Regions from separate parts of the Martinezella sp. CNPSo 3959 genome, predicted to be linked through region 1. Evidence: riboswitches for the same ligand, from Rfam matches in the RefSeq annotation. Region 1 holds a riboswitch; each other region holds the start of a gene.
The links. A riboswitch is a leader RNA that binds a small molecule or an ion and turns the genes downstream of it on or off. The one in region 1 is predicted to bind thiamine pyrophosphate.
Positions count from the first base shown of each region.

Region 1 (10,047 bases):
TGCCGAGGACTTCATTTCTGCGGACATGCAGTTCCATACGCGCATCGCCCAGATTTCCGGCAATCCGATCTTTGCTGCCGTCAGCGAAGCGATGCTCGCATGGCTGAAAGCCTATCATACCGACATGCTGATCTGGACTGGCAAGGAAAAGTTCACGCTTGTCGAACATGAGGAAATTCTTGCGCGTCTGGCTGAAAACGATGCCGATGGCGCCGAGCAGGCGATGCTCAAGCATCTGGAAAGATCGCGCGCGCTCTATACGAAATGAGCCCCATCGGTGTTCGCCTGCCACGGCGCCGCGGCTCAGTGCCTTTGTCGTAATTCCTCCCCAATCCTTATGGAATCTGTTGGCACTCAAACGAGGTGTGCGTGATGATTGATTTCTTTCAGCGAAACATGGCGCTATTCCTGGCCGCTCTCATGACGGCGGTGGCCATAACCCTTTACAATCTGAGCTGCCTTCTGCTCAGGCATCACCATACGATGCTGCACAATCTGCATCATGCGGCAGGCGCGTTGGTCCTCCTCGCCGGCTTCTACACCATGATTCGCTACATGCAGGCGTTGCCGGAGGATGAAGGCTAGAAATACGCCAAACTCCGAAATTCGAGCCGGCAATTTCAGATAGAGTTCAGCCTGCGCGGCTATATCCTCAGCTTGTCCCGATATGAAATTGGCGACACCTTCGCCAGGTGTTGCCAAGTTCAATTTGGGAACCAGTTTCACAGCTAGTTCGTCGCACCACTCCGGTGCTAAGCCCCCTGAACAACTGAGGATATCAAAACGTGGCTGATGTTTGTACGCAAGGCGTGGATACGGGCTTTGTTGCCCTGGGTTATGCCAAGATCGCAATTCTGGGCATCGTGCAGGGATTGACCGAGCTACTGCCGGTCTCGTCCACTGCCCATATGCGCGTAGTGCCGGCCTTGCTGGGCTGGCAGGACCCTGGTTCTGCCTTCTCGGCTACGATGCAGCTTGCTGCCCTTGCCGCGATCGTCTCCTATTTCTGGAGCGACGTCCGCTACGTCACCTTTGGATCGCTCGATGCGATCAGGCAAAGGGATTGGAGCTCTCCTTCCATCCGGCTTGCCATCGCCATCGTGATTGCCACCGTACCGATCGTGATCGCCGGCCTGCTGCTGTCATCCTCCCTGAACGCTTGCGGCACGTCTTTCCGCAGCCTCTGGGTCATCGGCATCGCCTGCGTGGTCATGGGCTTGCTCTTGGCGGTCGCTGAGCTTTACAGCCGCCATAGGAAGGATATCGGACAGATGACGCTGATGGATGCCCTTTTTGTCGGCATCACGCAGGTCGGTGCTCTTATCCCCGGTGTCTCGCGCTCGGGTTCGACCCTAACCGGCGCACTGTTCCTCGGCTTGAAAAGAGAGGAGGCGGCACGGTTCTCCTTCCTGCTCGGCTTACCGGCCATCGCTCTTGCCGGCTTGAAGGAGCTTTATGAGCTTCACAAGGCGCATATTCCGATGGAAGCCTGGTCGGTACTGCTCGTTGGCCTGATCGTCGGCAGCATAGCGTCCTTCATCACCATCTGGGGGCTGATGCGCTTCCTTGAGCGCTTTTCGACCTGGCCTTTCGTCATCTATCGTATCGTGCTCGGCGCCGTCATTCTCTTTGGCGTGCTGACCATGGGCTGGGCTTGAGCTGCCCGAACCAGCCGGCTGCAAAGCTTCAATATCGGCGTTGCCTTGGAGGCAGCGCCTTTTTCATACGGGCCGTTACTTGAGGACGAGGCCACCATGGCAAAGCGCGCCACGTCCTTTTCCGTTCTGAGCAAGGAACTCAGCATTGAGCGCGTCACCCGCTATCGATATGTCATCCGAAGGGCGAACTTAGGGACTATGGAAAGCGGGTTCTTGAATTGGCGTAGAGCCGCTAATCCGGTTGACTTCGATGCCCAATAACCTAGGATTTTTGAATAGCCTTCATTCGGAGATGAAAGCGTGCGCAATCAGGTCCTAAGAGATTATCTTTTCCACCTTTCGCCTGCAGTTCTCATCCCAATGTTTCTTTATCTTCTCGATGACCACATAACAGTGGTGAACCTCTTTAAGATTGGCTTGCTTTTCCCGCTCCTTATGCTGGCTATGAAGGGGCTAACGGTCTTCTTCCCTGCAGAGAATTTGAGGGAAAGATCTTTAGGGCGAGTGGCCGAATACGCTATTTTGCAAGCTTTGGTTTTTGCAGCTTTTATGGTGCTATTTGGCGGGTTCATGCAGCCGCACTTGCAATCAACTCTCTCGTCCGCCTTAAAGCCGTTCGCAATAGCCTTGCTCATCATGGGCTCTTTCAATTTTTTCACCGCAGTCCAGGCTCAGAAAAAACTTCGCGCAACTGAACCGTGAGATTCCCCGGTAGAGCTTAGCGTAGGTTTCCGTCCCTCCCGCAAACGACCCCTTGATGGCAACCTTTGCGCCCTCCCGAGCAAAGGCCGTTGCGATGGCAGCGCCGAGACCGCGCCCGGCGCCTGAGATGATGACGATCCGCTCCTTGAGCGACACTTATTTCTCTACTCCTTGCTTATGTGCCAGAGCGCATGGAAATGCTGCACAGGCCCATGGCCGCTGCCGACGGAAAGCTGGCCTGCAGCAGCAACTGCGGCGGCGAGATAGGCCTTGCCGACGGCGACAGCATCGGCAAGCGACAGGCCTTTGGCAATCTCCGCGGCTATAGCGCTGGAGAGCGTGCAGCCCGTTCCATGCGTATTCTTGGTCGGCAGCCGTTCAGCTTCGAACCAGGTCACATGGTCTCCGCTTGCGAGCACATCCGGGCTTTCATCTCCTTCGAGATGACCACCCTTGACGAGGACAGCCGAAGGCCCGAGCGCTGCCAGCGCACGCGCCTGGCGCGCCATGTCTTCGCGGCTTTTCGCCTCCGCGTCATGCAACAGCGCAGCCGCTTCGGGCAGGTTCGGGGTAATGACGGTCGCAAGCGGCAGCAATCGTGTGGTCAGCACGTCAACGGCATCGGCAGCGAGCAGGGCGGCACCACCCTTGGCGATCATGACCGGGTCGAGAACGACGGGTATATCGCGATGTCGCGCCAGAATATCCGCAACGGCATTGGCGATGGCGGCATTGGCGATCATGCCGATCTTGACAGCATCCACACGGATGTCGGCAAAGATCGCATTGATCTGGTCTGCCACGAAATGAGGGGGCACGGGATGGACGCCGGAGACGCCCTGCGTGTTCTGCGCCGTCAAAGCAGTCAGAGCCGCCATTCCATAAACGCCGCGGGCCGAGAAAGCCTTCAGGTCGGCCTGGATGCCAGCGCCGCCGGAGGGATCGGAGCCAGCGATGGATAAGACATTGCGGATCATTGGCGAGCCTCCTTGATGGCTTTCGCGATGATGGTTGTCGCGGCTTGCGGGTCCGGTTGGCCGCATATGGCCGAGACGACCGCAAGACCATCGGCGCCGGCTAAGTAAACGCTCGCGGCATGCTCTGCCTTCACGCCGCCGATCGCGACTGATGGAACGGGGCAAAGCCTGACGATGCGGGCAAGCCCGTCGAAGCCGATCGGCTGCTTGTGGTCGGGCTTGGTGGGCGTGGCAAAGATCGGGCCGATCCCGGCATAGTCGACAATCCGGGCATCGATGGCGGAGGCGAGGGCCTCCGTCTCCACCGAGAGGCCGAGGATCATGTCCGGGCCGATCACGCGGCGAGCGTCGGCGGCATTCATATCTTCCTGGCCGATGTGAAGGCCATCGGCGCCGATGGCGATGGCGGCCTCGACATTGTCGTTAACGATCAGCCGGACATTCGTTCCGTGCAGGATTTGCTTGAGGGCGCGGCCGGTCTCGATCATGGCGGCGGTCGAAGCCTCCTTGTCGCGAAGCTGGATGATGGTAGCGCCACCGGCCACCGCCGCCCGCGTCGTCTCCACCATGCCGAGATCACGGCATAGCAGCGGATCGAGGACGAGATAGAGCGATAGATCGAAGTCTTGTTTCATGCTGCCGATATCCTTGCGTCGCGATCCAGCGTTTCCGGGGTGAGGGCGGCAAGGGCATCGAGGAAGCGCCAGGAGAAAGAGCCTGGGCCATCTGCAATTGCTCCCGCCTGTTCACCGGCAACGGCAAAGACGGCAAGCGCCGCTATGGTCGCATCGAAAGGATCATCTGGAGCTGCCGCCGCAAACGCACCGACAAGGCAAGTAAGGGAGCAGCCGAGTGCCGTCACCTGCGGCATGAGCGGCGATCCTCCGGCAATGCGCCGCGCTTTCCCTCCATCCGTCACGAAATCCGTAACGCCGGTGACTGCCACTACGCAGCCGTGCCTTTCGGCGAGCAGTCGGGCGGAATCTTCGGCTTGTTCGACGGCATCCCTGCTATCGACGCCCTGGCCGCGGCTCGTGCCGCCGGCAAGCGCGATGATTTCGGATGCGTTGCCGCGAATGATTGCCGGCTTTAGTTCCAGCAAGCGCGCGATGGCATCGCGACGGAATGCGGTCGCATAATGGGCGACGGGATCGAGGACCCAGGGCTTGCCGGCATTGCTTGCCGACCTCGCAGCCGTCAGCATGCCCGCAAGCCAGCCGGACGAGAGTGTACCGATATTGACCGTCAGTGCGCCGGAGATAGCGGCAAACTCGCCGGCTTCCTCTTCGGCATGTACCATTGCCGGCGATGCCCCGGCGGCAAGCATCACATTGGCCGCGATATTCATGGCGACGAAATTGGTGATGCATTGCACCAGGAGAGGGCTTTCCCGCATGGTGCGAAGTAGATTGCCCGGTGTGATTTGGTCTTGCATATCGCCCCTTTCAGGCGGCGAGACGCGTAGGGACGACGTGCTTCAGCTTCGCGAGGTCCCGAGCGACTCCCTCCGCCAGCATGATCTGGTTCAGGTTCGAAGGGTGCTTCTCAGCCCGCCGGATGGCGGACGCCCCTGTCTCTCATCTCTCTTCTTTTCGCAGACAAAGGAGGCGCTGTCATCAGCAAATCGCAAAGGCAGGCGTGATCGACAGGATGACGACCGCCTGCTTTTCGGGCGACATATGCAGTATGTGCATAGGTGCAGTGATTCCTTAGCTCTGCAAAAAGCCGAGGGTTTCGACTATATATTTCTCATCGAAGCGACGGGAGCGCCAAGCACGGCAGCTCAGCTTCGAAAGCCCAAGGAAAGGGGATCATCATGAACGTAGCACGCTCTTTCAATAACTGGCGCAAGTATCGTCAGACGGTCGCCGAACTGGGCCGTATGTCCACGCGCGAACTGCACGACCTGGGTATCGATCGCGGCGAAATCCGCAACGTTGCCCGCGCAGCGATCGCTCGCTAACGGCCGCACCGGCTCCTTATAAAGCATGCATTATGCCAGCGCCTGTTCCTCCGAGCAGGCGCTTTTGCTTTATGGGTATCCCGCTCATTCTTCGCCGCGCTGGCTGAAGATTGCGATTGACTCAGCTGCCCGGTTTTCGCATGGCGCATAACTGCCTTGCAAAGAAATGCCTATGAACTGAGCAAAAGACTGGTATGTTCGTCTTCATCGAAGCGATGCATCTCCTCCCGCATCCCTTCGCTTGGCAGACGTCCTTATCCTCCTCCCAGGGACGGCTGCAGGAATAGCGGAACTCCTCCTCCCATCCGCTGTTCGGTTCTTGTAAAAAGCCTGCCGCTCCTCCTCCCGCGGCAGGCTTTTTCGTTTCATGAACCTCCAGACATTTGCCAATGGCCTAACGCGGTCGAAGAGTCGCGCCCTAACCCAGGCGGCAAGAGCGCTTCCGCGTTAAAGAGTGCGCATTCTCCTCTCGCAAAAATGAAGAGCGGCCCCTATGTGCGATCTATGTAGCGCGCTACATCGAAGATCGCCCAAATTCGATTCCCGAAAAAGGAGGATGCCCATGACCGGCCCTGCCGAATATACCCCGCCGAAAATCTGGACCTGGAACAAGGCCAATGGCGGCCAGTTCGCCAATATCAATCGCCCGATTGCCGGCCCGACTCACGAGAAGGAACTGCCGGTAGGACGCCATCCCCTTCAGCTCTATTCGCTTGGAACGCCAAACGGCGTGAAGGTCACCATCATGCTGGAAGAGCTGCTGGCGCTCGGTCATAGCGGCGCGGAATATGATGCCTGGCTGATCAAGATCGGTGAGGGCGACCAGTTCGGCAGCGGTTTCGTTGACGTCAATCCGAATTCGAAGATCCCGGCTTTGCTCGACCGCAGTGGCCCGAAGCCGGTTCGCGTTTTCGAATCGGCCTCGATTTTGATGTATCTCGCCGAAAAATTTGGCGCCTTCCTGCCGACCGAGCAGCCGGCGCGTGCCGAATGCATCTCCTGGCTGTTCTGGCAGATGGGCAGCGCTCCCTATCTCGGCGGCGGTTTCGGTCACTTCTACGCCTATGCGCCGACGAAGATCGAATATGCGATCGATCGCTTTGCCATGGAGGTGAAGCGCCAGCTCGACGTGCTAGACCGCCGTCTGGCTGAAAGCGAATATATCGCCGGCAGCGACTATACGATTGCCGATATCGCCATCTGGCCGTGGTACGGCGGTTTGGCCAAGGGGTGGCAGTACGGTGCGACCGAGTTCCTGCAGGTGCAGGACTACAAGAACGTGCAGCGCTGGGCCGAGCAAATCTACTCGCGTCCTGCCGTCAAGCGCGGCCGCATGGTCAACCGCATGTCGGGCGATCCATCCGAGCAGCTGCGCGAGCGCCACGATGCCAGCGACTTCGAGACGAAGACGCAGGATAAGCTGGAAGCTGCCGGCTGACCCGACAATTCGCCTTGCAGAAATGAGCTCGCGACCCTCCGGATCGCGAGCTTTTTTATTGCGCTTACTGCTGGCGCTGCCGGCCTGGCAAGTCAGCCTCGCTCCATCTTGTGAAGCGTAATGTTCGACTGCCGAGGCTCCCCCCGCTCGGCGTAGACCGCAGCGCGATTCTGCAAAGCGTGTCGACATTGGCGAAAGAGGAATGCTTCTCCATGCAGCAAGTTGCTGACGATTGTGCCCTGGATAAAAATGCGACTACGGGTGCGTTGTCGAGGCAACAGAGCGAGGCGAGGGATGCGCTGCTGAAACACTTGGTGTCGGGTGGCGATGAACGTCTGGATTGCGATCCGCTCACCGGGCTCAACATGTATGGCTATGGTCCGGCGCCCCGGCCCGAAGATCTTGCTTTCGGTTCGTCGACGGCATCGACCATATCCGCTGCCGCCTTTGCCGCGGTCGAATCCTTTTACGCGGATCTGAGGCGGGAGATGGAAACAAGCTCGCCGACGACTGTCTACGATCGCGAAATCGGGCGCGTGCGGGAGGATCTGTTGTGCTTGCTTGGCCTTAACCAAGCGTCGGCACCCCGGATCGATGCGATCCTGGCCACATCGGGCACGGACATTCATCTCTTTTCGGCAGCACTGCTGGCGGGCGAGGATCAACGTGCCCTGATGACCATCACGCTGATGGGGAACGAAACGGGCAGCGGCGTCATGATGGCGACGGCCGGGCGGCATTTCATGAGCCGCGTCAGCAGCGCACGGTCCGTCGCCAAGGGCGAAGAATTGCGGCCAGGGGACGCAACACGCAACGCCACCATTGCCGTGCGCAGCAAGGATGGTTCCCTTCGCGCCGATAGCGAGGTGGAAGAGGAGCTGCGCGGCCTCATCGAACTTGCCCGCGCAGCCGGCCTCAGATGCCTTCTCGTCGTAACAGACGTATCGAAGACCAGCCTGCTGGCCCCGAGCCTTGAGACCGTCATGCGTCTGAAGGAGCGTTTCGGCACCGTGCTGGATATCATGATCGATGCCTGCCAGTTTCGCCTGTCACCGGCAACGATCCGGGCCTATCTCGCCCATGGCTTCATGGTTGCGCTCACGGGTTCGAAATTCCTCGCCGGACCGATTTTCAGCGGCGCGCTTCTGTGCCCGCCAGAAATGTCGGAACGCTTCAAATCGCGCACTCTGCCTGCAGCCTTGGCGGATTATTGCGGGAGAGCGGAGTGGCCTGAAGGCTGGGCCGCTCGCAATATCTTGCCGGACCGCACCAATCTTGGCCTGCTGCTGCGCTGGAAAGCCGCGTTGTTCGAGCTCGAACGCCTCGTCGGCGTAGCCGAAGATCGCATGATTGCCGTCTTGTCCGCTTTTGCCGACGCCGTCTCTGATCGTCATGCGAACGATCCGGCTTTCGAGCCTTTGCAGAGCCGGCCATTGGACCGGCGTGCGCTGTGGGGCGCATCATCGGCTCTTCGCTGGGATGAAATTCCCTCCATCTTTTCGTTTTACCTGCGCAATTGCACAGATGGCGCCATGCTGACCGCAGCGGAAATGGCGGCGGTCTACAAGGAGCTGGCCGTCGAAGGCGATGGAGTTGCCTTGGTGCGTCTCGGCCAGCCCGTTCGCTGTGCCGATTTTGGTGATGTACCGGCAAGTGCCCTTAGAATTTGCCTGAGCGCGCCGCTGGTGGTGGCCGCTTCCAAGAGCGATGAAGCGCTTGCGGCGGTGGTCGCGCAAGCTATGCTGGTTCTGGATCGCACCGCCGAGGCAGCGACCCGACTAAGCGACGGTTCCAATGCCAAGGAAATGCGCCGCAGCGCCTGAAGCGCGTCGCGCCAACCCGCTTCGATTGGCATGATCCGCTGATCGGCAGCGGATCATGAGCCTCGGCGATCATCCCCGTCAAAGCCGGCAAAATCGCCTCTGACGATGCCGTGTCGCTGCAGCTTGTCGTAGAAGGTCTTTCTTGGAATGCCGAGCGCTTCGATGGTACGGCGCACATCTCCATTGTTCTGCGACAGGGTTTCGCGGATGAGTTCGGCTTCGTAGCGCTCTACTCGAGCAGGCAACGGCAGGCCTTCATCCGCTGCCGGCGCTTCGTCGGATTTTACGGTTGTTGTCGATTCGAGACCGAGCACGAAGCGCTCGGCAAAATGCGAGAGTTCGCGAACATTGCCCGGCCAGTCGTGCTCCCGCAGATGGCGGCGCACCGTTGTGGACATGGCCGGCACCTCGCGGTTGAAGCGATTGGCGGCACGATCGGCGAAATGGCCGAAGAGCAGGGGAATGTCATCGCGCCGTTCACGCAATGGCGGAATGGAAAGCGTGACAACGTTGAGGCGATAGTAGAGATCCTCGCGAAAATCGCCGCGCTGGCGGGGATCGCCGAGATCGACCTTCGCCGCCGCAACGACGCGAAGATCGACGGGGCGGACTTCATTGGTGCCGAGTGGCGTCACCTCGCGCATTTCCAGCACGCGCAGCATTTGCACCTGAATTGCCGGCGGCATGCTTTCGATCTCGTCGAGAAACAGGGTGCCGGCGCTTGAATGTTCGATGCGCCCAACGCGCTTCTTCTGGGCGCCAGTAAAAGCGCCCGGTTCGTGGCCGAAAAGCTCGCTCTCGATCACGGTTTCGGGCAGGGCACCGCAGTTCAGCGCGACGAAATTGCCCTTCGCTCGCCGGCTCCACCGATGCAGCAGGCTCGCCACCACTTCCTTGCCGCTGCCAGTCTCTCCCGTGACAAGCACATCGACATCCGTATCGGCGATCTGCCGCAGCGTATGCCGCAGCCGTTCAATTGCGGGGGTCTGGCCGATTAGCGGCAGATCGCTCTGGGCCTGCTCCGCCGCCTGCCGCAAAGCGCGGTTCTCCAGAACGAGCCGTCGTTTCTCGGCAGCTCGCCGCACGCTTTGCACCAGCCGGTCAGTGGCGAAGGGCTTCGCGATGAAATCATAAGCGCCATCCTGGATCGCCTGAACCGCCATCGGAATATCGCCATGACCCGTCACCAGAATGACCGGCAGATCGGCGTCGAGCGCCTTGATGCGGACAAAGAGCTGCTGTCCGTCCATCTGCGGCATGCGGATATCGGAGACGACCACACCCGCAAAATCGACATTGAGAGCATGGAGCGCTTCGCTTGCGGCAGAAAAGGCGGAGACGGCAAAGCCAGCCAGTTCAAGCGTCTGTTTCGTCGCTCTCAACAGATCCCTATCGTCGTCGATCAGGAAAACGGGGGAACTCTCACTCATGGTGTGGCCTTGCGCAAATGGACGGTGAAGCGTGTGCCGCTGTCATTGCTCTCGAC
Region 1 covers NZ_JBXSOV010000014.1:70,127-80,173, forward strand. The annotation lists gene AC13RE_RS23680 (transcriptional regulator NanR) at 1-268, shown strand, start outside; gene AC13RE_RS23685 (hypothetical protein) at 373-585, shown strand; gene AC13RE_RS23690 (undecaprenyl-diphosphate phosphatase) at 786-1,658, shown strand; gene AC13RE_RS23695 (hypothetical protein) at 1,959-2,360, shown strand; gene thiD (bifunctional hydroxymethylpyrimidine kinase/phosphomethylpyrimidine kinase) at 2,525-3,337, opposite strand; gene thiE (thiamine phosphate synthase) at 3,334-3,972, opposite strand; gene thiM (hydroxyethylthiazole kinase) at 3,969-4,772, opposite strand; TPP riboswitch at 4,823-4,919, opposite strand; gene AC13RE_RS23715 (DUF1127 domain-containing protein) at 5,154-5,300, shown strand; gene yghU (glutathione-dependent disulfide-bond oxidoreductase) at 5,863-6,738, shown strand; gene AC13RE_RS23725 (hypothetical protein) at 6,951-8,561, shown strand; gene AC13RE_RS23730 (sigma-54-dependent transcriptional regulator) at 8,615-9,991, opposite strand; gene AC13RE_RS23735 (sensor histidine kinase) at 9,988-10,047, opposite strand, start outside.

Region 2 (10,047 bases), on a different contig from region 1:
ACGCACGACGATGGTCGGCGGCGCGACTTCGGGATATTGCGCCACCGGCAGCTGGAAATAGGCGATGCCGCCAACGATCAGCAGCACGATAGATAGGACCGATGCAAAGATCGGCCGATCGACGAAGAAGTGGGAAAACCTCATTGGCTGGTCCCCTGTGCATCGGCCTGGGCTGGCGGCTCATCATTCGTCGCCTGCTGCGGCAGTTCGATCAGCTGCGGCGTTACCTTGACGCCTGGGCGGATGCGTATCAGTCCGTTGACGACGATCGTCTCGTCACCGGTCATGCCATCGCGGATGACGCGATAGCCATAGAGCTTCGGCCCGAGACGCACGGATTTCGGCGTGATGTTGCCTGCGGTATCGACGGTATAGACGACGCGTTGGTTTTGATCCGAACCAATCGCTTCATCCGGCACTAGAATCGCCTTGTAGCTGTTGGATCCCTGCACCTGAACACGTCCGAAAAGGCCGGGCTGCAGAATAAGATTGGGATTGGGGAAGCGGGCACGGACGCGGATGGTTCCGGTCTCGTTATCGACGCGGTTTTCGGCGAAGTCGAGCTTGCCCTTGAACGGCTTCTGCTTGGAATCGGCAATCGTAACAGTCACATCGAGACCGCCGCCGCCCTGCTGCAGAGCACTGCCATTCTTGCGGGCCTCATCGGCGTAGGAAAGCAGCCGGCGCTCATCGACATCGAAATAGAAGTCGATGGGATCGAGCGACACGATGGTCGTCAGCACTGTCTGATCGGCCTGCACGAGGTTGCCGACCGAGATCAGGCGTCGGTCGATGCGGCCGCTGAGCGGCGCGGTAATCCTGGTGAAATCCATGTCCAGATTGGCGCGATCGACCGTCGCCTGAGCACCGCGCACATTCGCCTGCGCCGAAATGAGATCGCGGCGTCGGTCATCGAGCGTCGAAGCCGATTGGCTGCCCGTCGTCGACAGGGATTCCGCCCGCTTGTATTGCGCATCTGCAAGCGTCAGGGACGATTTTGCCACTTCCAGCGCCGCCGTCGCCTCGTTCAGCGTGGTGATGAAGGGCCGCTGGTCGATGACAAAAAGCAGATCTCCCTGCTTGACGATAGCGCCATCCTGGAAATGCACCTCCTGCAGGTAACCGCCAACCCGCGAGCGCACGGACACCTCATCGACTGCCTGAAAGCGCCCGATGAACTCGTCGCTATCGACGACATCGCGAACCACAGGCTTGGCGACAGTAACAGGGGGCGCCGGCGGCGCACCTTGCGCAAGTGCCTGGGCACTCGAGAAAACGACAATAGCACAGCTCAACAAGACGGCACGCGGCAGCATCGGCATGAAGCCCCCCTTGAAAAACCGCATGCGGCAGTAGGCGCCATCATCACGGTACGCTCACGAAATTTATCTGCAACTTTCCACGAAGAACCCGCCGCCATAGGCGCAGTGAAATCAGGTCGCTTCGGACTTCCCCAACTTGCGCCACGGGCCACACGGGCCCGGGGGTATCAACCGGAGCGTGGTCCGGCAACATGCGTTTATGTATAAACGGTTTATCGGATTCGACAACAGGGAATGAACGGTCGCGACCGAGCGCAACCGATTGTTTTTACTGCATAGTAAAGACGCGCATAGGATGAGCCAATTTGAGCGTCAGCCCTCCAGCTCCTCGCGCAGCATTTCGAGCTCCAGCCATTCCTCTTCCATCTTTATCAGGCTTTCGCGCAGCTTTTCCATTTCCGCAGCAAGGCGGTTGAAGGTTGCGGGATCCTTGGAAAAGAGGTTCGGATCGGCCATTTTCTTTTCGCGGACGGCAATTTCGGCTTCCGCCTTCGCCATTTCCTTCGGCAGGTTTTCGAGCGCAAATTTCTGTTTGTAAGAAAGCTTGCCCTTTCCCTTCGAGCTCTCGCCGGCCGGCACCGAAGCTTCGGTCGATTTCGGCTTTTCGGCTGCTTTTTCTGCCCGCCTGCGCTCCTCGATCGCCCCCTTGCGTTGAGCGAGCATGTCGGAATAGCCGCCGGCATATTCAATCCAGCGGCCATCGGGCTCTTCCGGATCGGCGGGCGCAATCGTCGAGGTCACGGTACGGTCGAGGAAATCGCGGTCGTGGCTGACGAGGATGACCGTGCCGGCGAAACCGGAGACGATTTCCTGCAGCAGGTCGAGCGTCTCGATGTCGAGATCGTTCGTCGGTTCGTCGAGGATCAAAAGATTGGTCGGCCGCGATAGGATACGGGCCAGCATCAACCGGGCGCGCTCGCCGCCGGAGAGATTCTTGATCGGCGTGCGCGCCTGCTCCGGCTGGAACAGGAATTCCTTCATATAGCCGGTCACATGCCGCTGCTCACCATTGACGAGCAGGTTCTCGCCGCGACCGTCGGTCAGATAGTTGGCGAGCGTATCTTCCGGGTTCAGCTCCTCGCGCTTCTGGTCGAGCGTGGCGATTTCCAGATTGGTGCCGAGCTTTACAGTGCCGCTGTCCGGCTCCAGCTGACCGGTCAGCATCTTCAGAAGCGTGGTCTTGCCGGCGCCGTTCGGGCCGACGAGGCCGATGCAATCGCCGCGATGCACGCGGATCGAGAACGGCGCGACGATGAGCCGCTCGTTATAGGACTTGGTGATCTTGTCCGCCTCGATCACCAGCTTGCCGCTTTCCTGCGCATCGGAAGCTGCCGCCTGCACCGTGCCCAAAGCACCTTTGTGACCGCGATAGCGCGAGCGCATATCCTGCAATTCACCGAGGCGGCGCATGTTGCGCTTGCGCCGCGCCGTCACGCCGTAGCGCAGCCAATGCTCTTCGCGCTCGATCTGCTTGCCGAGCTTGTGCTGCTCCAGCTCTTCGGCCTCCAGTACCTGATCGCGCCAGGCTTCGAAATGGCCAAAGCCCCTATCCAGACGACGCGAAGTGCCGCGATCCAACCAGACGGTCGCGGTCGAAACCTTCTCCAGGAAGCGCCGGTCATGCGAGATCAGCACGAGCGCGCTGCGGCTCTTCTGCAATTCGCCTTCCAGCCATTCGATGGTCGGCAGGTCCAGATGGTTCGTCGGCTCGTCGAGCAGCAGGATATCCGGCTCCGGCGCCAGAACGCGCGCCAGTGCCGCGCGGCGCGCTTCACCGCCGGAAAGGTTCTTCGGATCCTCCTCCCCGGTCAGGCCGAGATGGGAGAGCAGATAGGTGACGCGATAGGGATCATCGCCAGGCCCGAGACCGGCCTCGGCATAGGCCGCCACCGTCTTGTAACCGGCAAAATCGGGTGCCTGCTCGAGATAGCGCACGGTCGACGATGGATGACGGAAGACTTCGCCTGACTGCGCTTCGACAAGGCCGGCGGCGATCTTCAGGAGCGTCGACTTGCCGGAACCGTTGCGTCCGACAAGGCAGATCTTGTCGCCCGGCTCCACCTGCAGGCCGGCACCGGCGAGCAAGGGCGCGCCGCCGAAGCTCAGAAAGATGTCGTCGAGTTTCAGAATGGGAGGGGCCAAGATCAGACTCCGGAAAGGTCATAAGGGCGGGCAAGAACGATGGCCCTGCCGCTGCCGAGCGAAAAGCGCACATCGCCTTCCGCCACGTTGGAAATGGTGCGCGATGCGCCGAAGGGCAAATGAAAATCGCGCAAGGGGTAACGGGCATTGTCGATGAACAGGCCCGTCAGATCGCTGAAACCAAGAACGGAGAACAACGAGCCTGATGGTAGCGCCAGCGTGAGTTCGCCTGGCGGAAGCGGCACCGCCTCCTCGTCACCCGATGTCAGCAGCACGTCGACGCCTTTTTCGGCGAGCTGGATACCATAAAGCAGGTGCTGGATCGCATGGTCGGAGCGCTCGCCGCCCATGGCGCCCGCCAGGATCAGTCTCGTGGCGCCGCGAGCGATGGCTTCCGAGACGGCGATCTCGCCATCCGTCGCAGCCTTCGCCGCCGGATAGGGCTGTCTGGGCACATTCGGAAAGGCTCCCTGCAGATCGGCAGGCGTGGAATCAAAATCGCCGACCCACAGCTGCGGTTCCACCCCAATCGCGAGGGCATGGCGCATGCCGCCGTCGGCCGCGATGAAGCGGCTGCCGGAAACCGCAGCGCGCAATCGCTCCGTCAGGCGAAGCTCGCCGCCGAGCAGGATGGTGAAGGTAGTGGACTGGCTCATGAGGCAAGCCCATAGCGCAAAGTCCTATCTCTAGGGAAGAGCGCCGTTACTGGAACGGTGCCGCCGAGCCGATCATTCGGTCGTTTCCTTCATGGCGGTCTGGACGACACGTTCATAGCCGCTGACATAACGATCGAACAGAAACGAAAAGCTCTCGATGTCTTCGGGCGACCAATCAGCAAAGATGCTTCCGATAACGGCGTATTTCTGCACCTGGATTTCCGACAGCAAGCGCTGCCCGAGTGCGGTCAGCACCACGACGATACGCCGCGCATCCGCCTGCGATGCCTTACGGCGCAACACACCGCGCGCCACCATGTCGGCAGTGATGCGGCTCGCGCGCGATGGATCGATGCGCAAGAGCTCGGCAATCGTGCCGACGGTCACTTCGCCCGTATCTTCCGCCCGCCGCACGACATCGAGCACATCGAGATGCGAAAGCTCAAGCCCCGGGGCCACGTGTTGAATGGCGAGCCTGCCGATCATGCGACGGCCCGTCAGCAAGCGCATGCGCATCATCGCCTGACCGATGCGTAGAAACTTCTCGTCTTCGGCCAGCGTCGGAACTTCGATATCTTTTGTATTCGGCGCAGATGTCATCCCTAAAGCATAGCAGAGGTCGCGAGGAAACAAAACATGCAAATGGCATTCACCTGCCATTGACAATTATATGCTAATAGCACATATATTCACTCATGAAGACCGGGCGTCCCGCGCATTCGTTCGATAGCGCAGCGTTCCGGCCCAGTTCGGGTTCTTGCTCCATGGACATGCAGACAAGCTTCACACCGCTCGTGGCGGATCACAAACGGCGGCTTATTCTTTTCCTCTTTCTGATGACTGCCATGTTCATGGCAACGCTCGACAACCAGATCGTCTCAACGGCACTGCCGACGATCGTCGGCGAGTTCGGGCATCTGGATCGCTTCGGCTGGATCGGCTCGGCCTATCTTCTCTCGCTTTCCGCCGTCATGCCCGTCTACGGCAAGCTCGGTGATCTCTTCGGCCGCAAATATGTGATGATGACGGCGATCGCGATCTTCACGGTCGGCTCTGCCGTCTGCGGCCTGGCCGTCTCGATGGATACGCTGATCGCCGCCCGCGTCCTTCAAGGCTTCGGCGGTGGCGGCATCATGGTCTCGATCTTTGCTGTCAACGCCGATCTCTTCGAGCCGCGCGAGCGCGCACGCTACCAGAGCTATTCAAGCCTCGTGCTGATGGCGTCGGGCGCCATCGGCCCCGTTCTCGGCGGCACGATGAGCGATCTTTTCGGCTGGCGTTCGATCTTCCTCGTCAACGTGCCGATCGGCTTCATCGTGCTTGCCGGCCTCGCCTTCATGCTGCCCTACCGCAAGCCTGCCCGCCGTCCGAAGATCGATTATGCCGGCGCCATCGTCCTTGCCCTGACGACGACAAGCATTGTGCTTGCTGCCGACGGAAGCGAACTCTTCGGGTCGCTGCTATCGCCGCAATGCCTCGGTATTATTGCCTTCGGGGTAATCTGCGCCATCGCCTGGGTCTTCATCGAGCGCCGCGCACCCGAGCCGATTGTGCCGATGACGCTGTTCCGCAATCCGACATTCGGCCTTCTGCTGATCCTCTCGATCACCAGCGGTGCCGTCGCTATCGGCATGGTCAATTACTTCGCGCTCTTCCTGCAGACGACGACAGGCCTTTCGCCCTCCATGGCCGGGCTGCTGTTCATTCTCCTGACCGGCGGCATCGTCTGCGGCTCGCTCTCCGCCGGCCGGCTGATCGCGGCCAAAGGCCGTTACAAGCCGTTTGCCGTCGCCAGCGCCACCTGCAGCACCATCGCATTCGCTTCGCTCGCCTTCGTCCATGCCGGCACGCCCATCGTCCTCATTGGCGGCCTGATGCTGCTGCACGGCATCGGCATCGGCCTTGCCCAGCAGGTGCCCGTTATCGGCGTACAGAATGCAGCGGCAGCGCGCGACGTCGGCGCTGCGACCGGCGCCGTCACGCTGTCGCGCATGGGCGGCGCCTCCATCGCCATCTCCATTTACGGCGCCATCATCGCCGCCAAACTCGGCAATGTTGGTGTCTCCATATCCGGCGTACCGAACATCGAGGAGCTGACGCCGAAGATGATGGCCGCCTTGCCCGAGATAACCCGCGAGGCCGTCGCCAACGCCTATGCGAGCGCCTTCAGTCCGTTGTTCATGACGGCAGCCGGCATTTGCATGCTTGGTCTCCTGACCTCGCTGACGCTGAAGAATGTGCAGCTCCCGAGTGCCGCGAAGAAATTCGAAAGCCCGGCGGTCGCGGAGGCTGCCGAGTAAATCCTTCATGCTGCAATCGGCAAGGGAATCATTTCCCTTGTCATCCCTCCGTCACAGGGCTAAATCTGCCGACGCTCTAACGGGGTGCCTTATGTCCTTCAGGACATTTGGCTGAGAGGCTTTCACCGGCCAACCCGCGGAACCTGATCCGGCTAACACCGGCGGAGGGATTAGACGCGTGACGAAATCATAGCGCCCTTTCCCCTTCAGACGAAACCCAGAGCATGATGCCGAAAAACGGAAACGGTTTTCGGACGACATCATGCCCTAATTATTTGATTTTAGAGCAGATTCAGATTTTAGGTCGGTAGACCTGGAATCATCCGGCTCTAGGAGGAGGCGCGACCATGCATAACCGTTCGCTATTGTCATTCTTCGCCGGCCTGGCCCTTGCCGCCGGAACGACCTTTTTTGCCGCGCAGCCTGCCGCTGCAGCCGACAAGACCCTGACCATCTACACCTATGAGAGCTTCACCGCCGACTGGGGTCCTGGCGCCAAGGTCAAGGCCGCCTTCGAAAAGACCTGCGGCTGCACGGTCAATTACGTCGCCGTCACCGATGGCGTTGCACTTCTCTCCCGGCTCAAGCTGGAAGGAACGGGCACCAAGGCCGATGTCGTTCTCGGCCTCGACACCAATCTCATCGACGAAGCCAAGGATACCGGCCTCTTCGACGCAAGCGGCGTCGACACCTCGGCCCTCAAGGTTCCCGGCGGTTTCAAGGACGACGTCTTCGTGCCCTACGACTACGGCCATTTCGCCGTGATCTATGACAGCCAGACGGTCAAGAACCCGCCCAAGAGCATGAAGGATCTCGTCGAGGGCGATCCCGCGCAGAAGATCGTCATCGAGGATCCGCGCACCTCGACGCCGGGTCTCGGCCTGCTGCTCTGGGTCAAGTCGATCTATGGCGACAAATCCGCAGATGCCTGGGCGAAGCTCAAAGGCCGCATCCTGACGGTCACCCCCGGCTGGTCGGAAGCCTATGATCTCTTCACCAAGGGCGAAGCGCCGATGGTGCTCTCCTACACGACGTCGCCGGCCTATCACATGATCGAGGACAAGACCGATCGCTATCGGGCCGCCGCCTTCTCGGAAGGGCATTATATCCAGATCGAGGTCGCCGGCCTCATCAAGTCCTCGCCGAACAAGGAACTTGCCCGCGATTTCCTGAAATTCATGATCTCCACCGGCTTCCAGGACATCATTCCGACAAGCAACTGGATGATGCCGGCCGCCGACACTTCCGAGCCGCTGCCGGATGCCTTCAGCAAGCTCGTGGTGCCGTCGAAGACCTTCCTGATGAGCCCTGCCGACGTCGACAAGAACCGCAAGGCCTGGATCGACGAATGGCTGACCGCCACCAGCGGCAACTGATGCCTTGATCATACTCACGGCACCCGAGCGAAGACGCGCTATTTCCGGCGGGGCGTTCAGCCTCGGCAGCATTGCGCTCTTCGTCGGGATCGCCGTTCTTGTTCTCCTCTCCGCCGGCATCGAATCCGGCGGCGACACCTCGCTCACAGACCCATATCTGCTGCGCATCCTGCGCTTCACACTGCTGCAGGCGGTGCTTTCGACACTGCTCTCCATTGTGCTCGCCATTCCGGTCGCCCGCGCATTGGCGCGCCAGCCGCGCTTTCCCGGCCGGCTGTGGCTGATCCGGCTGATGGCCGTGCCGATGGGCCTGCCAGTGCTGATCGGTGCACTCGGCCTGCTCGGCATATGGGGCCGGCAGGGCCTCATCAATCAGGCGCTATCAGCACTCGGCCTGTCGCAGCCCGTCAGCATCTATGGCCTGGCCGGTATCCTGCTTGCGCATGTCTTCTTCAACATGCCGCTCGCCTGCCGGCTTATGCTGGCCGGACTGGAGCGTGTGCCAGCGGAATATTGGCTCGTGGCCGGCGGACTCGGCATGCGGCCCATCTCGGTCTTCCGCTTCATCGAATGGCCTATCCTGCGCGGCCTCATTCCCGGCATCGCCGGCCTGATCTTCATGCTCTGCGCCACCAGCTTCACGCTTGTCCTGATCCTCGGCGGCGGTCCGGCCGCAACGACGCTGGAAGTGGCGATCTACCAGGCGCTCCGCTTCGATTTCGATCCCGGCCGCGCCGTAATGCTGTCGCTGCTGCAGATCGTCGTCACCCTCCTTGTGCTTGGCGCCATGACGCTGTTTCGCGCTCCCGACGATCATGGCCTCACCGGCGGGCGTGCGCTGCGCCGCATCGATGGACAGGGCATGGCTGCGCGATGCATCGATGCTGCGCTGCTGGCGGCCGCGACGCTCTTTCTGGGCATGCCGCTCGCCTCGGTCGTCGTGACCGGCCTCGCGGCCAATCTTTTCAAGCTCGTCTCCCAGCCGATCTTCCTGCAGGCGGCAGTCACAAGTCTCGCAATCGCGCTTGCTGCGGGCCTTCTGGCCGTGCTGGCATCCTTCGCGATCATTCGCGCCCGCTCGGTGATATCGGCCGATCGCCGAAAGTCCCTCGGTCCACGCAGCCTGGCGCTCGCATTAGGCGCAAGCTCCTCCCTCATCCTGCTGGTGCCACCGATCGTGCTGGCAACCGGCTGGTTCCTGGCACTCAGGCCATTTGGCGATCCCAGCCGCTTTGCGGCCGTCCTCATCATTGTCATCAATGCGCTGATGGCGCTGCCCTTCGTCATGCGCGTCATCGAGCCGGCCTATACGGTCCATGTCAGCCGCACCGGGCGGCTGGCGGCAAGCCTCGGCCTTCACGGCATTGCGCGCCTGCGCATGGTCGATTGGCCGGGTCTGCGCAAACCGTTCTTCACGGCGCTCTCCTTCGCCATGGCCCTGTCGCTCGGCGATCTCGGCGCAGTCGCGCTCTTCGGCTCAGACAGTCTGATGACCCTGCCCTGGCTGGTCTACAGCAAGCTCGGCAGCTACCGCACCAACGACGCCGACGGATATGCCTTGATCCTCGGCCTGGTATGCCTTCTCCTGACCATAGCCGGAACCGCGGGCCAGGGCGCGCCGGATGACGAAAGCAGGCGAAATGACTGACGGCAGCATCATGAAGGCGGAAGACATCAGCATGGAAGGGGTCGAACTGCGCCTCGGCACGCATGACTTCCGCTTCGATTGCGCATTGCCGCAGGGCAAGATCATCGCCATTGCCGGACCCTCGGGATCGGGCAAATCGACCTTCCTCAATTTGCTGGCAGGCTTCGAGCAACCTGACCGCGGCCGTATCCTGCTCGCAGGACAGGACGTGAGCGGCCAGCATCCCGCCGAACGGCCGGTGTCTCTCGTCTTCCAGGACAACAACCTCTTCGCTCATCTCGATCTCTTCACCAATGTCGGCCTTGGCATCAGCCCGTCAGTGAGGCTTTCGAAGGAGGATCGGCAAAAGGTCTCGGAGGCTTTGGCGCGGGTCGGACTAGCCGGTTTTGAAAAGCGCAAGCCGGGAACGCTTTCCGGCGGCGAGCGCCAGCGCGCCGCTTTCGCTCGGGCTCTGGTGCGCGACAAGCCAATCCTGTTGCTGGACGAGCCTTTCGCCGCGCTCGATCCCGGCCTGCGCTCCGGCATGGTCGAACTTCTGAAAACTCTGCATCGCGAAACCGGCAATACGGTGCTGATCGTCTCGCATGACCCGGCCGAAGTGCG
Region 2 covers NZ_JBXSOV010000006.1:192,507-202,553, forward strand. The annotation lists gene AC13RE_RS15975 (efflux RND transporter permease subunit) at 1-144, opposite strand, end outside; gene AC13RE_RS15980 (efflux RND transporter periplasmic adaptor subunit) at 141-1,316, opposite strand; gene AC13RE_RS15985 (ABC-F family ATP-binding cassette domain-containing protein) at 1,635-3,464, opposite strand; gene AC13RE_RS15990 (thiamine diphosphokinase) at 3,467-4,120, opposite strand; gene AC13RE_RS15995 (MarR family winged helix-turn-helix transcriptional regulator) at 4,193-4,720, opposite strand; gene AC13RE_RS16000 (MDR family MFS transporter) at 4,885-6,420, shown strand; TPP riboswitch at 6,491-6,607, shown strand; gene thiB (thiamine ABC transporter substrate binding subunit) at 6,768-7,796, shown strand; gene thiP (thiamine/thiamine pyrophosphate ABC transporter permease ThiP) at 7,804-9,444, shown strand; gene AC13RE_RS16015 (thiamine ABC transporter ATP-binding protein) at 9,437-10,047, shown strand, end outside.
Region 2: linked by a shared signal. The riboswitch ahead of thiB (thiamine ABC transporter substrate binding subunit) and the one ahead of thiM (hydroxyethylthiazole kinase) in region 1 are both predicted to bind thiamine pyrophosphate.

Region 3 (10,047 bases), on a different contig from region 1:
TATGAGCTGACGGATCTGCGAACGCCGCGGGCTAAAATGCATCATAGGTTTCAACTTGAACGCTACATCGCTTCCGGAACAAGCGGATCGGGGATCGCCGGCCAATATATTTCGCATCAGGGCTATATCAGCACCTACACTTTCCGATTTTCGCTTCACAAGATGGGGAAATTGCTCACGCAAACTTGCGCATGGCTTATAGCGCTTGACAGGATATATTCTGTTACGATTTGCTTGCTCAATTTTTGAGGATAGATAAATACCTCCACTCCGTTGAGCATCGCTGGTATATGGGCTCCAGCACTGAACGGTATGATGGAAGAAGAATATCAATAAGAGGGGCGCAGCTTGAACATCGGTTTCTGTGGAGAGGTGAATGAGGCGAACTAAGGAGGAGGCGGCAGAAACGAGGAACGAGATTTTGCAATCCGCAAAAGCTCTGTTTCTCGACAAGGGCTACGAGAATGTCAGCCTGGAAGAGATAGCCGTAGCCGCCGGTGTCACGCGGGGGGCAGTGCATTGGCATTTCAAGAACAAGCAAGGGCTGATGTTTGCGATTCGCGACGAGGCCCAGCAGCCGTTCAAGGATCTCGCGGAGCGGATGTCGAAGGAACTGCCGCCCAACCCGCTTGATCTCATCGCCGATACCATTGCCGCGATATTTGACGATATTCACAGCGACCCGCGCAAGCGCAGCATGCTGAAAGTTATGATGCATCTCGACATGGCGTTTTGCGACGGCACCACGAGCCGGGCGAGTTCGTTTCGGCACGACATGCATGAAAATTTCGAACGCATATTCACCCTTATGGATGAAAAGACGAAACTTCCGGCTCCCTGGACGCCGGATACCGCCTCTTCCGCATTGACAGCGGTCATCGGCGGCCTGATCACCGAATGGACCCTCGACCGAGGCAGCTTCGAATTGGTCCCGTGTGGACAGATGTTCATAAAGATGGTGCTGAAGACCTGGTTCCCGCTGGCACAGGCGCAGGAGCTGGCGATTGCCGCGATGATACCGGAAAAAGCCTAGAACGGTTTTCCCTTCGGAATTGAAGAGAACCAACGATGGCGGTTTTAAGCCTCTGCCGGGAGCTGAACCGATTCCCCAAAGCTGGAAATAAAAAAGGATCCGGAGGGAAAGCCAGATCCTTTGCTTTGATCGGAGGTCAACCGATCGATGAAAGAAGCCTGACGGATTGGAACGTCAGGCTTCTCTTACCCGGCATTGAGCCGGGTAATTCAATATTAGAAGCTACGCTCGAAGCGCAGGATACCAGCCCACTGATCCTGGTTCACAGAATCGAAGTTGGTGTAGGAGACTTCCGGCTCGATGAGCAGGTTCTTGACCGGGTTCCACTTGACGTTGGTGGTTGCGGCAAAGATCTTCGAGTCGGTGTAGGCGAGCTGCAGGTTCCACTTCAGCTTTTCGTTGATCGGAACGCCAACGCCGCCCCAAACAGCCCAGTCACCCCAGCCGCACTTCGATGCATCGTTAACCGGGCAAGCCGAACGATCGAGGTTGGTGCCGGCATACTTGTTCAGCTTGTCGCCGTCAGTGTTCCAGCCGCCCATCAAGAAGGCCGAGAAGGTACCGAAGTCAGCATCGACACGAGCCTTGATGGCGCCTTCTTCGACGATCGAGTCATAACCGCCAACGACCTTGAAGCCCCATGCGCCGGACTTGAAGCCAGCACCGGCAACGACGTCGGGAGCGTAGTGGTTGCCCTTGTCGTCAGACCACCAGCTGGAGCCATAGGAAGCGCCAGAACCGCTGGAGTTCGAGTCTTCGACCGAGATCACAGCCGTGAAGCCGTTGCCGGCGTCGTAGTTGTAGGTCAACTGGTTGAGTTCGTACGGACCGTCATAGATCACGTCGTCGTTGATGACGTCGCCGGCATAACCGATGTAGGAGTTGTACTGCGAGTCAGCCTTACCGACGAGGAAACCGCCAAGGCTGATGTTTGCGAACAGCAGCTTCGTGGAGGTGGAGTTGCCGTCATTCCAATCCCAACGGATGACCGTGTTGGTCTTCAGCGGGCCGTATTCGGTGTCGGTTGCCGTGTCGACGCTCAGCTCCGCACGGGTGTGCCACAGCGTACCGTTATGGCTGTTCGGGTTGTAGGCATCGTACCACTCGCCTTCGGTACGGACGCGGCCGCCGATCTTGAGGCAGGTTTCGGTGCCTGGAATGAAGAAGTAGCCAGCGCCGTAGGCGTCGCAGATGCGAACGTATTCCAGCGGCTCGGGCTCAGCAGCGACGATCGCGTCAGCCGCATGGGCGCCAGAAACTGCTGCCAGCGCAGCAGCGGAGCCGAGAAGAAGGCTCTTGATGTTCATTTTAAACTCCTGGTTGCAATATGCATTCCAATTTACCGCGAGTACAAAGCTGGAACACCACCCTGAGGATTACGTCGGTTTGAACGCAACCGGGCAGTCCGGCAGATACGCACCTGATGTCGGCTTGAGTCCCCTCTAACCTCCATAATTCACCCCGCGGCAAAGGTTTTGAAATGCCTCTACCGATCCGGCCGATTGCTCGTCCGTAAGACAGTTTATGTCCTATATTTGGTTTACAAACAGCCCGTATGTTTGTCAATTCTGTGAAACCTGCCCCGGCATTAGACTTGATTGCTGTTGCTTAAATGCAACGGGCGGCTGGCTGCGCCTTTTACTGCCGGAATAGTCGGCGTCGCCAAGGTTTAAGAATTCGCACCAAATCGAGACAGGCTTCCCCAATGAGGCTCGCGATCCAGAGTTTTCATCCGCACCATCTATGCGGGAACGGGCATGAATCAAGAGCAGCGTCATCGAAGATGATGATGCGCCTATCGGAGGCTCGCCCCAATAGAATCCACGCCGCCCCCGCGCCACATTGGTCAATCGATTGAGAAAACGCGACCGTCGTTGCGGGGTTGACAGAGAACAAGGGTAAGGCATAGCCTTTTCGTATTCACCAGGGGGGTCCCGGCAAGGGGCTGAGATACTGCTGGACAATGAGGCTTTGCCTCCTGTGGCGCAGTGACCCGTTGAACCTGATCCAGTTCATACTGGCGTAGGGACGGTGCGAGCGCTTGAAGGCTTCGGATTCCCGCGTGGATTCCATGCCGGCGTCTTTCCATCATTCCGGCTGATTGACTGGGTCTCCAACTGCAACTTGGAGCCTCAAACCATGAATATTGCCGCAAAGAACCTCACTCCGACCGTAACCACTGGACCGCTGCCGGCATCCACGAAAATCTATGTTCCCGGAGAGATCCACCCGGACATCCGCGTGCCGATGCGCGAAATCAGCGTCCATCCGACCTCGGGCGAGCCGCCTGTCATTGTTTATGATTCTTCCGGCCCCTATACGATCGAGGGCGCCGATATCCGCATCGAGGAAGGCCTGTCTCAGCTGCGCCGCGACTGGGTTCTCGGCCGCGGCGATGTCGAGGCTTATGAAGGCCGGCATGTGCGCCCTGAAGACAATGGTTTCGTCACCGGCGAACGGCTGACGCCCGAGTTTCCGGCCAAGCGGCAGCCCCTGCGGGCAAAAGACGGCAAGGCGGTCACCCAACTCGCCTATGCACGCGCCGGCATCATCACCCCGGAAATGGAATTCATCGCCATCCGCGAAAATCTCGGCCGCAAGGCGAAGGCAGAAGCCCTGATTCGCGATGGCGAAAGCTTCGGCGCCCATATTCCGGATCATGTGACCCCCGAATTCGTCCGCCAGGAAGTTGCGAGCGGCCGGGCGATCATTCCGGCCAACATCAATCACCCCGAAAGCGAGCCGATGATCATCGGCCGGAATTTCCTGGTGAAGATCAACGCCAATATCGGCAATTCCGCCGTCACCTCCTCCATGGCGGAGGAAGTCGAGAAGATGGTCTGGGCCGCGCGCTGGGGCGCCGATACCGTCATGGACCTTTCGACCGGCCGTAACATCCACAACATCCGCGAATGGATCATCCGCAATTCGCCGCTGCCGATCGGCACTGTGCCGCTCTATCAGGCGCTGGAAAAGGTCGGCGGCATTGCCGAGGAACTGACCTGGGAAATCTATCGCGATACCCTGATCGAGCAGGCCGAACAGGGCGTCGATTACTTCACCATCCATGCCGGTGTGCGGCTGCATTACATCCCGCTTACCGTCAATCGCGTCACCGGCATCGTCTCGCGCGGCGGCTCGATCATGGCCAAGTGGTGTCTGCATCACCATCGCGAGAGCTTCCTTTACGAGCATTTCGAGGAAATCTGCGATATCTGCCGTGCCTATGACGTGTCTTTCTCGCTCGGCGACGGCCTGCGCCCCGGCTCGATAGCTGACGCCAACGACGCCGCGCAATTTGCAGAACTGGAGACGCTGGGCGAGTTGACGAAGATCGCCTGGGCAAAAGACTGCCAGGTGATGATCGAAGGCCCCGGCCATGTGCCGATGCACAAGATCAAGGAAAACATGAACAAGCAGCTTTCCGTCTGCGGCGAGGCGCCCTTTTACACGCTCGGGCCGCTGACGACGGATATCGCGCCCGGCTATGACCACATCACATCGGGCATCGGCGCTGCCATGATCGGCTGGTTCGGGACGGCGATGCTCTGCTACGTCACGCCGAAGGAGCACCTTGGTCTGCCTGATCGCAACGACGTCAAGACAGGCGTCATCACCTACAAGATCGCAGCGCATGCGGCGGATCTCGCCAAAGGTCATCCGGCCGCGCAGGTTCGTGACGATGCTCTGTCGCGCGCCCGGTTCGAATTCCGCTGGGAAGATCAGTTCAACCTTTCGCTCGACCCGGACACGGCTCGCAGCTTCCACGACGAAACCCTGCCGAAGGAAGCTCATAAGGTGGCCCATTTCTGCTCGATGTGCGGCCCGAAATTCTGCTCGATGCGGATTTCGCACGACATCCGCGCCGAAGCGCAGAAGGAAGGGCTGGAAGCCATGGCAGCCAAGTATCGAGAGGGCGGAGACCTTTATATGCCGGTCGAAACCCCTGCACAGCCGGCCGAGTGACATGCGCATCCTCGTTAAAGGGGCCGGCGTTGCCGGCCTCACGGTCGCTCACGAGCTGATCCGGCGCGGAGCGGAGGTCACGATCTCAGATCCAGGCCGGAATTTTCATTGCGCCGCCTCCTGGCTTGCCGGCGGCATGCTGGCGCCATGGTGCGAGCGGGAAAGCGCCGATGAGGCTGTGCTGACGCTCGGCCGTGATTCCGCCGATCGATGGGAAGCGATTCTGCCTGGCAAGATCATCCGCAATGGAACGCTCGTCGTTGCGCCGAACCGCGATCAAAACGAACTGAGGCGATTCGCCAGCCGCACGACGGACTATCGCTGGGTAGACGAAGACGACATCGCCACCCTTGAACCTTCGCTTGCCGGCCGATTTCGCCAGGGCTTGTTCTTTCCGCAGGAAGCACATCTCAATCCCCGCGAGGTCCTGCAATCGTTGAAGGACGATCTATCTGCAAAAGGCGTCACCTTTATCGACGTGCTCGTGGATGACCATAGCTTCTCTGAGATCGTCGACTGCACAGGGGCCGCCCGCATCGGTCGCATCCACGATTTGCGTGGGGTTCGCGGCGAAATGCTCTATCTGCAGAGCGATGAAATCGTGCTTTCGCGGCCCGTCCGCCTGCTGCATCCACGTTTTCCGGTCTATATCGTGCCGCGCGGCAAAGGCCTGTTCATGGTCGGCGCGACGATGATCGAGACCGACTTCAAAGGGCCGATCACCGCCCGTTCGCTGATGGAACTCTTGAACGCAGCCTATGCGCTGCATCCGGCCTTTGCCGAAGCTGCGGCGGTCGAAACCGGCTCCGGCATCCGCCCTGCCTTTCCCGACAACCTTCCGCGCGTGACGCGGCAGGGCAAAGCCATCCTTGTCAACGGTCTCTATCGCCATGGCTTCCTGCTCGCACCCGCCATGGCCGAGAAAGCCGCCGATCTCGTCTTTTCCGGACACGACGAAAGGAGCCGCCAATGCGCCTGATCATCAATGGCGAAGCGCAGATTGTCGAAGCAACGACGCTTTCGCAACTTCTCACGGCTCTCGAATATGAGGGCGAGTGGCTGGCAACCGCCGTCAACGGCGAACTCGTCCATAGCGAGGAACGCGGCGACCATATCCTAACCGACGATGACAGGATCGAGATCCTGACGCCAATGCAGGGAGGCTGACCATGCTTGAACTCTACGGAACACAAATCGCGTCGCGCCTTCTTCTCGGCACGGCGCGCTACCCCTCCCCGGCCGTACTGGCGGAGGCCGTCAAACGGTCGCAAACCGGGATCGTGACCGTATCACTGCGCCGGGAAACGGCAGGCGGGCGTAATGGCGGCGCATTCTTCGAGATGATTCGCGAACTCGGCGTTCGCGTCCTTCCCAATACAGCAGGCTGCCACGGCGTATCCGAAGCGGTTCTGACCGCGAAAATGGCGCGCGAGGTCTTTCGGACCAACTGGATCAAGCTCGAGGTGATCGGCAATCACGATACGCTGCAGCCCGACGTCTTCGCGCTGGTGGAGGCGGCGAGAATCCTCACCGATGACGGCTTCGAGGTCTTTCCCTACACGACGGACGATCTCATCGTCGCCGAGCGGCTGCTGGAAGCCGGATGCAAGGTGCTGATGCCCTGGTGCGCGCCGATCGGAACGGCGGCCGGACCGCTCAATCTCTCTGCGCTGCGATCGATGCGGGCACATTTTCCCGAGGTTCCGCTGATCGTGGATGCCGGCATCGGCAGACCTTCGCATGCAGCAACCGTCATGGAGCTCGGCTTCGATGCCGTGCTACTCAATACAGCGGTTGCCGGGGCCGGCGATCCGGTCGCGATGGCGAAAGCCTTCGCCAAGGCCATCGATGCCGGCAGGCAGGCATACGGCGCCGGCATGCTGGAGCCGCGCGATATGGCGGTGCCATCGACACCAGTGATCGGAAAGGCGGTGTTCGCATGACGCTAGATCCCTTCTACCTGATCGTCGATAGCGCCGCCTGGATCAGGCGGTTGGTGCCGCTCGGCGTCAAGCTGGTACAGTTGCGCATCAAGGATCGCTCAACGCCTGAGATCCGCGCCGAAATTCGCGAAGCGAAGGCAATTTGCGCCGCGCATGAGTGCCAAATGATCGTCAACGACTATTGGCAGCTGGCAATCGAGGAGGATTGCGATTTCATCCATCTCGGCCAGGAGGATCTTGCTTCTGCCGATCTCTCCGCCATACGGGATGCCGGATTGAAGCTGGGGCTTTCGACACATGACGAGGCGGAGCTGGAGACGGCGCTTGCTGCCGAACCCGATTATATAGCGCTGGGGCCGATCTATCCGACCGTCCTCAAGATTATGCCCTGGGCACCCCAAGGCCTCGATCGGATCGGCGCGTGGAAGGCGCGCATCGGCAATCGGCCTCTCGTTGCGATCGGCGGCCTGACGGTCGAACGTCTTGCGGCTGTATTCGAGCATGGCGCCGATATCGGTGCGGTCGTAACGGATATCACCCGCAATCCTGACCCCGAATCGCGAACGCTCGAATGGGTGGCGGCGACCCGACAGACGCCTCCAAATTGACAAGATCGCCCCTCAGGAGCCCATGCAAGGGGCTATTTCCAGCCGCTATTGCCCGATGAACGGGCCATTCATTGAATATTCAGCTGAACATAATCATGCTGAAGGCGTTAATTAGATGACTCGCGTATTCGCTGAGCACAAAGACTGCTTTGGAGGTAGTCATGATAAAGAAGACGGTTCTTACGGTTTTGCTGGCCGCTACGGTCGTAGGCGGCGCATTGGCGCCCGTCAGCAGCGCACAGGCACAATATTACGACGGCCATCGCGGTGATTGGCGCGGCCATGACGATTGGCGTCGTCATCACCACCATGGCAATGGAGGCGCGATCGCCGGCGGCGTTGCTGCCGGTCTTCTCGGCGGCCTGCTTGTTGGCGGCGCTCTTGGCAACAGGGGTCCGGTTTACGAAGTCGCCCCGCCGCCGCCCAGATGCTGGTACGAGGATCGCCGCGTCCAGAACGAGTATGACTATGGCTGGCATTACGAGCGCATTCGCGTTTGTAACTAGGCAATTGTAACTAGGCAATAAACGATGCGTCCGCCCGAATGGAGGCATCGTTTGATGGATGATTCGGATTCGCCGGCGGCCGCAACCGCCGGCAAATTTATTTTATGCGGCAAATTATAGTCCGTGCGTCCTCGGATAGGCAGTAAGCTCCGGGAATGTTCGCCCGACGAGGCTTTCTGGCTCAGGCCGCCAGATTTCGACCAGCAACGGATAACAGGGCTCCGTATCGCTCGAATGTTCGCTGCCACAGTCGCCACCGGGGCAGGCGGAGAGCGCACCGAGCAGATCGATCTCCGCGAAGAACTCGAGGAAGTCGCCCGGCCGAACGGGGCTCGCCTTCATGAAATACTGGTGGGTATCGCGCGTAAATCCGGTACACATGAACACGTTCAGCACGTCGTGAACGTGAAACTCGGCCTCCTGGACAGGGATGTTCATTTCCTTGGCGAGCGCGCGTGACAGGTTCGAATGGCAGCAATGGTGATAGTCGTCGCCTTTCAGCAGCCGGTTCGTATAGGGATCGCAGCGCGTGCCGATGACATCGTGGACGCCGGCTCCATCCCTGTCCCAACCATACCAGCCAAGCGTATCATGTGTGATCGTCGCCATTGGCCGCAGATAGGGCAGCGTGCTCCACAGTCGATCGCCGACACCGACATGGGTGGCGTGCAAAGCCCTCGTCTTGCCGCTGAAAAAGCGCTCGGAAAGATCGGCAGCATTCCATAGATTGAGATCGCCCACCTGCGCGCCCTCGACGCTGACAATCCGGAAGAAATGTCCCTTCGGCACGCGAAAACTGCCGCCTTCACGCGGGGGCACGACGGTTTCGCCAATCTTGGTCATTGTTTGCCTTGCCGCGCGCAGCACATCCATATCGACCGGCGGCAGCGTTCCGTTCGGGTAGACGACAACGGGGGGCTTGCCGCGCCGCTCCTCGGCATCGGCGGGTGCGGGCATATCGAAAATACTGTTCATGGCGGCTTTCATTCCTTACCGACTGACAAAAAGACATTCGTTTCGGCAGCACTGTAAGGATACCGGCTCCTTGCGCAACGGTGATCGCGCTTGCGCTTTGGCTAAGTTTTACTTAGCCTGGCGGAATGCAACATGTCCCGCTTGCCTCCCTTCGCGCCTTCGAGGCAGCCATTCGCCATGAGAGCTTTGCCAAGGCGGCAGCTGAGCTCAATCTCACGGCCGCGGGCGTTAGCCAGCATGTGCGTACCTTGGAGGAATGGCTCGGCATCAAGCTCTTTACGCGCCATGCCCGTGGTGTCACGGCGACGATGGCCGGCCGTGAATTCGGGGCTGCCGTGGCAAACGGCCTCGGACATATCGATATCGCCGCCCGGCAGCTGCGGTTTGCCACCAACAGTCGGCCGGTCAGCGTGGCCTGTATTGCTTCTGTCGCCACGCGTTGGCTGATACCCCGGCTGACCGCATTTAAGAAAGAATACCCCGAAATCCAGATCAATATCGTCTACGCGCTCGATGCGAGGACGCCGGAGGAGGCAAGCGTCGATCTTCTGATCCGTCACGGACCAAGACCTTCGACGCATGCCATTTCGCTATTGACGGCCGAAACGCGGCCGACCTGTTCGAGAGAATATGAGCGCCGTCACGGACCGATCAGGACGCCAGCCGATCTCCTTAATCTCGACCTCCTGCACGATGAAACGACGGCCGCATGGACACGCTGGTTCGCCCTCGAAGGTATCCACCAGCCTCCAAGAGCCGGCCCGATCTTTGCCGATTTCGGCTTGATGATCGGCTCGGTCATCGGCGGTCAAGGTGTGGGCCTCTGCCCCTCGGCCTTGATTGGAGAAGAATTGGGCAATGGAACGCTGGTTGCTCTATCCAATACGGCACTGGACACCGATAAATCCTATTGGCTGATCGAAGCCAGCCATCTTTCCAACGATGCTGAAACGTTTCGCAACTGGCTTGTTTCCGTGAACAAGTAGACACCGGAGCAGCATCCCCATCTGCGGTAA
Region 3 covers NZ_JBXSOV010000007.1:203,232-213,278, forward strand. The annotation lists gene AC13RE_RS17350 (TetR family transcriptional regulator) at 377-1,033, shown strand; gene AC13RE_RS17355 (porin) at 1,249-2,340, opposite strand; TPP riboswitch at 2,949-3,080, shown strand; gene thiC (phosphomethylpyrimidine synthase ThiC) at 3,173-4,999, shown strand; gene thiO (glycine oxidase ThiO) at 5,001-5,978, shown strand; gene thiS (sulfur carrier protein ThiS) at 5,969-6,166, shown strand; gene AC13RE_RS17375 (thiazole synthase) at 6,169-6,942, shown strand; gene AC13RE_RS17380 (thiamine phosphate synthase) at 6,939-7,550, shown strand; gene AC13RE_RS17385 (hypothetical protein) at 7,712-8,056, shown strand; gene AC13RE_RS17390 (urea carboxylase-associated family protein) at 8,171-9,031, opposite strand; gene AC13RE_RS17395 (LysR substrate-binding domain-containing protein) at 9,157-10,017, shown strand.
Region 3: linked by a shared signal. The riboswitch ahead of thiC (phosphomethylpyrimidine synthase ThiC) and the one ahead of thiM (hydroxyethylthiazole kinase) in region 1 are both predicted to bind thiamine pyrophosphate.